DNA from 2 places in the Paracoccus cavernae genome. Region 2 is predicted to be linked to the other one. Evidence: riboswitches for the same ligand, from Rfam matches in the RefSeq annotation. Region 2 holds a riboswitch; the other holds the start of a gene.

Region 1 (4,220 bases), on a different contig from region 2:
CGCCCAGCTCAACTTCGCCGCGCGGCTCGACCATCCCGTCGCCCGTCCGACCACGCCCGAGGCCGTCGCCGACTGGGCCGCGAGCCACCCCGGCGGCGTCCTGCTCGACCTTTCGGGCGCACAGATCGCGGGCCTGCATCCGGTCGCGCGCCTTCCCTACCGCAGCGACACCTACACCCTCTTCCAACCCAACGAGGTCACACCATGACTTTCGACATCTCCATCGTCCTGCCCGCCAAAAACGAGGCCGGCAATATCGAGGCCCTGCTTCTCGACATCTCGCGCGTCATGGCCGATGCCGATCACGAAATCATCGTCGTGGATGATGCATCGACCGACCAGACCCGTGATGTTCTTGCGCGGCTCAGACGGCGGATGCCGCAGCTACGGGTGGTCTGCCACCAAAGCTCCTGCGGGCAATCGGCGGCGATCCGCAGCGGCATTCTGGCCGCCAAAGGCCGCATCATCGCAACCTTGGATGCCGACGGACAAAACCCGCCCGAGAACCTGCCGGACCTGCTGCGCCCCCTGCTCGATGCCCCCGCGGGCGACCGTATCGGGCTTGTGCAGGGCCAGCGGGTCGGGCGCAAGGATACACGTTCGAAACGATGGGCCTCGAAGCTCGCGAACCGCATTCGCGGCGGGCTTTTGGGCGACGGGGTCAGCGACAGCGGCTGCGGGCTCAAGGCATTCCCGCGCGAGGTCTATCTGAATCTCGCCTTCTTCGACCATATCCACCGCTTCATGCCCGCCATGATCAAACGCGAGGGGTGGACGGTCGTGACCGTACCCGTCACCCATGCCGAACGGGCCTCGGGGCGCTCGAACTACAACAATTTCCAGCGCGCGCGGGTGGGTGCGGTCGATCTTTTGGGCGTGGCATGGCTGATGCGCCGCCGCCGCTTGCCGGTCGTGCGCGATCTGCCGATGTCCGCGGGGCTAGACGCGCCGGCGCGCAGCACCGCCTCCAGCGGCCACAACCCCGCCTTCGGGCAATCCACAACCGTGGAGGCCGCGCTGTGAGAGTTCTGATCACCGGAGCGGCAGGTTTCATCGGCGCGACGCTCGCACGGCTTTTGCTGCGCGAGGGCTGCGAAGTGGTCGGGGTCGACGATCACAACGCCTATTACGACCCCGCCCTCAAGGCCGCGCGCGAGGCGCAGCTTCTGGCCAGCCCGAATTATCTCTCGATCCGCGCCAAGATCGAAACCCCCGGCCTGCTGCGCGACCTTTTCGCGGCCAACAAGCCCGATGTGGTCGTCCATCTCGCGGCTCAGGCCGGCGTGCGCCATTCGATCACCCATCCCGAGACCTATCTCGCCTCGAACCTGCAAGGCAGCTACGAGCTGCTTGAAGCGGCCCGCGCCCATCCCCCGCGCCATATGCTGATGGCATCAAGCAGCTCGGTCTATGGCGGCAATGCCCAAATGCCCTACCGCGAGACCGACAAGACCGATCTGCCCCTGTCCTTCTATGCCGCGACCAAGAAGTCCAACGAGATGATGGCGCATTCCTACGCCGGCCTCTTTGCGCTGCCGATCACGATGTTCCGCTTCTTCACGGTTTACGGCCCTTGGGGGCGGCCGGATATGGCGCCGCATCTCTTTACCTCGGCGCTGTTCGAGGGGCGCGCGATCAAGCTGTTCAACCACGGTCACATGATGCGCGATTTCACCTTCGTCGACGATCTGGTTGCCTCGATCCGCGCGCTGATGGATGCGGTCCCGCCTGCGCCGAATGCGGCCAGCCGCGGGCCTGCCGCGGAATTCGACAGCCTCTCGCCCTGCGCGCCCTGGCGCGTGGTCAATATCGGCAACGGCCAGCCCGTCCCGCTGATGGGCTTTGTGCGCGCGCTCGAGGCGGCCTCGGGGCGCGAGGCCCTGTTCGAGATGCTGCCGATGCAGCCCGGCGACGTCGAGGCGACATGGGCCGACACCACCTTGCTCGGGCATCTGACCGGCACGGTGAACCGCACCGATATCCGCGAGGGTGCGGCGCGTTATGTCGGCTGGTTTCGCGATTACTACGCTCAGGACAAGGCCATGACGCCAGTTTGGCAGCCGGCCCATCAGGCGGCCATCCGCAACCCGCCCTCGCGCGATTGGCAACGCCCCCTCTCCTGAGGCCGCGCAAGGGATTTACCCAAAGGCGCCGTTCGGGCTATGTTTCGCGGGTCTGGTGCCCGCGCGATCGGCCGGGAGAATCGGGAATGCGGCGAACATCCGCAACGTGCCCAACGCTGTAAGGTGGACGGGCGGCATGGTCACTGGCGCAAGCCGGGAAGGCGCCGCGACCGGATGAAACCAAGTCAGAAGACCGGCCAGACGGCATAGACTGCGCCATGCGGACGATGGCGCGCTCGCAGGTCTGTCAGACGAGGGACGTCATGCAACCAAACCGCCCCCCTTCGGGTCACAACACGGCGAATTCCGACCAAACGGCACATAGCCCGTCGGACCATCCCGAACCCGCGCGGCCCTTTTCGCAGGCCGAGCGCGCGGCGATCTACCGCGCCATCAACGAGCGGCGCGACGTGCGCAGCCAGTTTCTGCCCGACCCCATCGCCCCCGAGGTCCTGCGCCGCCTGCTCGAAGCCGCCCATGCCGCGCCCTCGGTCGGGCTGATGCAGCCGTGGAACTTCCTCATCATCGAAAGCACCGCCGTCCGCCAGCAGATCCGCGCCGCTTTCGAGACCGCCAATCACGAAGCCGAAGACATGTTCGACGGCCGGAAACGGCAGCTTTATTCCGAGCTGAAACTGCAAGGCATCACCGATGCGCCAGTCAATCTGTGCATCACCTGCGACCGCGATCGCGGCGGCAAGGTCGTTCTCGGGCGCACCCACAACCGCGACACCGATCTTTATTCGACGGTCTGCGCGGTCCAGAATCTGTGGCTGGCAGCGCGGGCCGAGGGGATCGGCGTCGGCTGGGTCAGCATCTTTCACGATGCCGATCTGCGCCGCATCCTGAACCTGCCTCACCATGTCGTGCCGGTGGCCTATCTCTGCCTCGGCCATGTCGCCGAGTTGTACGAGCAGCCCGAGTTGCAGGCGCGCGGCTGGGCCGAACGCCGCGTTCTGGACGATCTCATCCTGCACGAGCGTTGGCCCGACGAAGAGACCGCGCCGCAAAACCGCGAAAGCTGACCGCAGAGAGGGCCGGAGGGCTAGGCCGAGAACAAACCCGAAGGGGGCCGACCCGAAGGCGGGAATTGACCCTGCTTTCGGGCCGCCCTATCGATGGGCGGCGCAGAGATCACGCGCCTGTCTCCTTTCCGCTTCGGGACTCCCAGATGACCTTTGCCAACGGCCGAACCACGCTTGCCATTCCCGGCCCCTCGCCCCTGCCCGACCGCGTTTTGCGCGCGATGGCGCGGCCCTCGCCCGATATCTATTCGGGCGAATTGCCCGCGCTCAACCTCCGGCTCATGGCGGGGCTCAAGCGTTTGGCGGGCACGCGGGCGCATCTCGCCGCCTATATCGGCAACGGCCATGCCGGATGGGAGGCCGCGATTGCCAATCTCTTCCACCGCGGCGAACGAGCGCTGGTCCTGACCTCGGGCCATTTCGGCCACGGTTGGGCGCGCGCGGCGCAGGCGATGGGGGTCGAGGTCGAGATCATGGATTTCGCCGCCCGCGCCGCCGATCCCGCGCAACTGGCGGAAAGGCTGGCTGCCGACAAGGACCATCTCATCAAGGCCGTGCTGGTCTGCCATATCGACACGGCAACCTCGGTTCAGGCCGATCTGATGGCGCTGAAAGCCGCGATCGGGGATCATCCCGCGCTGTTTGCGGTGGATGCGATCGCCTCGCTCGGATGTGCAGAGCTCTGTATGGATGATTGGGGAATCGATGTGCTGGTCTCGGCCAGCCAGAAAGGGCTGATGTCTCCGCCCGGCGCGGCATTCGTGTGGTTCTCGGAACGCGCGAAAGCCATGGGTCCAAGCGATATGGCCACGCCTTACTGGAACTGGCACGCCCGCGCCGAAGCGACCGAGTTGTGGCAATTCTGGGACGGCACCGCGCCGGTCCAGATGATCTATGCCGCGAACGAGGCGCTGACGATGATCCTCGACGAGGAAAGCCTCCCCGCCGTCTGGGCGCGCCACGAGGGCCTCGCCCGCGCGGTCTGGGCCGCTTTCGAGGCATGGGGCAAGGACGGATCGGGGATCACTTTGACCGTGGCGGAACCGTCCGAGCGGGCGCGTTCGGTCACGGC
Region 2 (4,220 bases):
GATCCTGCTTTTGCTGACGCGGATGGTGCAGGGCTTTGCCGCTTCGGGCGAGTTCGCGGGCGCGGCCTCGTTTCTGGCGGAATATGCGCCCGACAACCGGCGAGGCTTTTTCACCTCGCTGGTGCCTGCAGGCGAGGCGGCGGGGCTTTTGGCGGCATCGCTGTTCGTCGCGCTGCTTTACGCTTTGTTGTCGGATGCGCAACTCCAGTCATGGGGCTGGCGTCTGCCTTTCCTGATGGCGTTCCCCTTGGGCTTCGTCGGCGTCTTCATCCGCCGCCGCCTCGAGGAAACCCCACATTTCCAGGCGTTGGAACAGGAAAACCACGTTCCCACGACGCCCGTGAAAGAGCTGTTCAAGAACAATTTCCCGCAGCTGATGATGGCTTTCGGCGGCACGCTTCTGAACGCGGTCGGCTTTTACCTCATCCTGATCTACATGCCGACCTACCTTGCCGGAGAGCTGGGCGTGGGCAAAGAGGCCGCATTCCTGTGCTCGACCGTGACGCTGGTGGCCTACCTCGGCTCGATCTTCATCATGGGGGCGCTGTCGGACAAGCTGGGGCGCAAAGTCATCCTGCTGCTGTGCTCGGTCCTGTTTGTCGTGCTGACGGTGCCGCTGTTCATGGTCCTGTCCTCGATCACCTATACCGGCATGGCGAGCACCAGCTATCTGATGATCCTCATGGTCCTTGCGCTGTTCGGGGTCATGATGGCGATGAACGGCGGCACTTTGGCCACGTTCCTGTGCGAGCTCTTCCCGACCCGCGTGCGTTTTTCGGGCTTCGCGCTCAGCTATAACTCGGCCAATGCCTTCTTTGGCGGCACCGCGCCTTTGATCGCAACATGGGTCGGCGGGATCATCGGCAGCGCCCTTGCGCCGGCCTATTTCCTGACCGGCGCCGCAATCATCACCTTCTTGTCGATCATGATGGCCCGCGCAGGCGGGGCAGGGTCGAAGCTGGAAGAGTGACCCAATATCTTGTTGAAAGGACATCATGAAATGAGCACGGACAAATATTCAGCGGGTCGCCTGAACCTACCCTTCGTCGGGATCTGCACCTTCGGCAAACGCCCCTATGTCGCCGATTGGACCCAGATCGACGCCGATGTCGCCGTGCTGGGCGCGCCCTTCGATTTCGGCACGCAATACCGCGCCGGCTCGCGCTTCGGGCCGCGCGGGGTGCGCGAGGCCTCGACGCTGTTCAGCTTCGGCCATGCGGGGGCCTACGATCACGAGGATGACGTCACCTATCTGCCCGACAGCGTGCGCATCGTGGATATCGGCGATGCCGACATCGTCCACACCGACACCGCCCAAAGCCACGCCAATATCAAGACCGGCGTGCAGGCGATCCTTGAAGCGGGGGCCTTTCCGGTGGTGATCGGGGGCGACCACTCGATCAACATCCCCTGTATCGACGCTTTCGAGGGGCATGGCGACATCCATATTTTCCAGATCGACGCGCATCTGGATTTCGTGGACGAGCGTCACGGCGTGCGTACCGGCCACGGCAGCCCGCTGCGCCGCGCCTCGGAAAAGGGCTATGTCACCGGGATGACGCAGGTCGGCATCCGCAACGTGTCCTCGACGGCGCGTGACGGCTACGAGGCGGCGCGGGCCTCGGGATCGGACATCTTGTCGGTGCGTCAGGCGCGCAAGCTCGGCGCCGAAGAGGTGATCAACCGCATCCCCGAGGGCGCGCGCGTCTATGTCACGCTCGATATCGACGGCTTCTGCCCCTCGATCGCGCCGGGGACGGGAACGCCGTCGCATGGCGGGTTCCTTTACTATGAGGTGCTCGAGATGCTTCAGGCGCTCGCGCGTCGCCACGAGGTCGTCGGCATCGACCTGGTCGAGGTCGCGCCCGAGTTCGACCATTCCGCAACCACCACGACGCTCGCGGCGCAGGTCTTGCTGAACTTCATCGGATTCGTCTTCCACGAGCGGGCGCGCCGTGCCGGAAATGTCGCGCAAGGCTGATATGCCCCAGCGTTACATGGATCGGGCTTGAAGCCGATTCTCCAAAATGCAAAAGGGGGCCGCGTCGGTCCCCTTTTGTCATGCCGCAGCGTCCCGTTCGGGGCCGCGACGGGCGAACGGGGGCGGGAATGCGCCGCTGCGAGGGCTTGAGTCCCGCGCGTGAATAGCTCTTTATGTTGCAGGGCGCGGGCGTCCCGCAGCCCCGAAACTCCGAAACTGTGGTTCGCTTCAAAGGCTTGATTGTCACGGGCAGTCTGTTACCTTGTCGTCATACCATATGTTGACAAAAATGCGGCCGTGAGGCCTAATGCTTGTGTTCTGGTTCTTGAGTCGAAGACGCGTTTGGCGCAAGAAAAAGAGGGAAAGCCGGTGAGAAGCCGGCGCTGCCCCCCGCAACTGTAGGCGGTGAGCGAAGCCACAAGGATCCTGCGGGTTTCTGCGCGAAGGATCGGCCGAGCGATGATCCGTGAGTCAGGACCTGCCAGGACAGGAATAGAATTAACCGTGCGGTGGGCGCGGGGGTTTCAAAACGTCTGACGAAGGAGTGTCTTCGCCGGATTTTCCCCTGTCTCTCGTCGCGATATGCCAAGGGACAAGGAAGATATGACCATCACCGTTTACTCGAAGCCTGCTTGCGTTCAGTGCACCGCCACGACCCGCGCGCTTGATGCGAAAGGTCTGTCCTACGACATCATCGACCTGACGCAGGACGAGGCGGCGATGGAGAAGGTGACGGCCCTTGGCTACCGTCAGGCTCCGGTCGTGATCGCGGGCGACGAGCATTGGGCGGGCTTTCGTCCCGACATGATCGGCCGTCTGTCCTGATCGGGCAGCGGGGTCGTGCTTGATCTTGTCTATTTCTCGTCGGTCTCGGGCAATACGGCCCGTTTCGTCGAGAGATTGGGAATGGGGGGCACCCGTATTCCGGTCAGCCCTTCCGATCCGATGCCGGTTGCGGACAAGCCTTTCGTCCTGATCTGTCCGACTTTCGCGGATGGTCTGGGGCGGGGCGCGGTCCCCAAACAGGTGATCAAGTTTCTCAATATCGCCGAAAACCGCGACCTGCTGCGCGGCGTGATCGCCGCGGGCAACCGCAACTTCGGCACGACCTTCGCCCTTGCGGGCGATGTCATCGCACAAAAAACCAACGCGCCAGTTCTCTACCGTTTCGAACTGGCGGGCACCGAAACCGATATCATCCGCATCAAAGCGGGGCTTGCTGAATTCCGGGGGATGGAATGCTCGACAATGGCGTGAAGGCCGAACTTGATTACCATGCATTGAACGCGATGCTGAACCTCTACGACAGCGAGGGGAAGATCCGTTTCGACGCCGACCGCAAGGCGGCGCATCAATTCTTCCTGCAGCATGTCAACCAGAACACGGTCTTCTTCCATTCGCTGGACGAGAAGCTCGATTATCTGGTCGAGGAAGGCTATTACGAGGCGCAGGTTCTGGACCAGTATTCCAAGAACTTCATGCGCGAGATCTGGGACGCCGCCTACAAGAAGAAATTCCGTTTCCCGACTTTCCTCGGCGCGTTCAAATATTACACCAGCTACACGCTGAAGACCCGTGACGGTCAGCGCTATCTCGAGCGCTACGAGGACCGCGTCGTCATGGTCGCCCTGGCGCTGGCGCGCGGCGACGAAAAGCTGGCGATGCGCTTCATGGACGAGATCCTGTCGGGCCGCTTCCAGCCCGCCACGCCGACCTTCCTGAACGCAGGGAAAAAATCGCGCGGCGAGCTGATTTCCTGCTTCCTGCTGCGCGTCGAAGACAACATGGAATCGATCGGCCGCTCGATCAACTCGTCCCTGCAGCTTTCCAAGCGCGGCGGCGGCGTGGCTTTGATGCTGACCAACATCCGCGAGGCAGGTGCCCCGATCAAAGGGATCGAGAACCAGTCCTCGGGCGTCATTCCGGTGATGAAACTGCTGGAGGACAGCTTCAGCTACGCCAACCAGCTGGGCGCGCGTCAGGGCGCGGGCGCGGTCTATCTGAACGCACACCACCCCGACATCCTGCGCTTCCTCGATACCAAACGCGAGAATGCCGACGAGAAAATCCGCATCAAGACGCTGTCCCTTGGCGTCGTGATCCCTGATATTACCTTCGATCTGGCGAAGAAAAACGAGGACATGTACCTCTTCTCGCCGCATGACGTGCAAAAGGTGTACGGCGTGCCCTTCTCGGAAATCTCGGTCTCCGAGAAATATGCCGAGATGGTCGACGACAA

Evidence for each region. Region 2 has a riboswitch for cobalamin ahead of nrdH (glutaredoxin-like protein NrdH). Riboswitches for the same ligand answer to the same signal wherever they lie in the genome.
Region 1: another riboswitch for cobalamin. It lies ahead of bluB (5,6-dimethylbenzimidazole synthase); the one in region 2 lies ahead of nrdH (glutaredoxin-like protein NrdH).

Annotation. Positions count from the first base shown of each region.
Region 1 is NZ_JBHMDZ010000001.1:344,536-348,755, forward strand. Features, by position in the region: gene ACFFUC_RS01735 (ArnT family glycosyltransferase) at 1-208, shown strand, start outside; gene ACFFUC_RS01740 (glycosyltransferase family 2 protein) at 205-1,023, shown strand; gene ACFFUC_RS01745 (NAD-dependent epimerase/dehydratase family protein) at 1,020-2,123, shown strand; cobalamin riboswitch at 2,160-2,339, shown strand; gene bluB (5,6-dimethylbenzimidazole synthase) at 2,387-3,148, shown strand; gene ACFFUC_RS01755 (pyridoxal-phosphate-dependent aminotransferase family protein) at 3,295-4,220, shown strand, end outside.
Region 2 is NZ_JBHMDZ010000045.1:100,445-104,664, forward strand. Features, by position in the region: gene ACFFUC_RS15055 (MFS transporter) at 1-970, shown strand, start outside; gene speB (agmatinase) at 1,001-1,981, shown strand; cobalamin riboswitch at 2,284-2,481, shown strand; gene nrdH (glutaredoxin-like protein NrdH) at 2,585-2,806, shown strand; gene nrdI (class Ib ribonucleoside-diphosphate reductase assembly flavoprotein NrdI) at 2,822-3,238, shown strand; gene nrdE (class 1b ribonucleoside-diphosphate reductase subunit alpha) at 3,220-4,220, shown strand, end outside.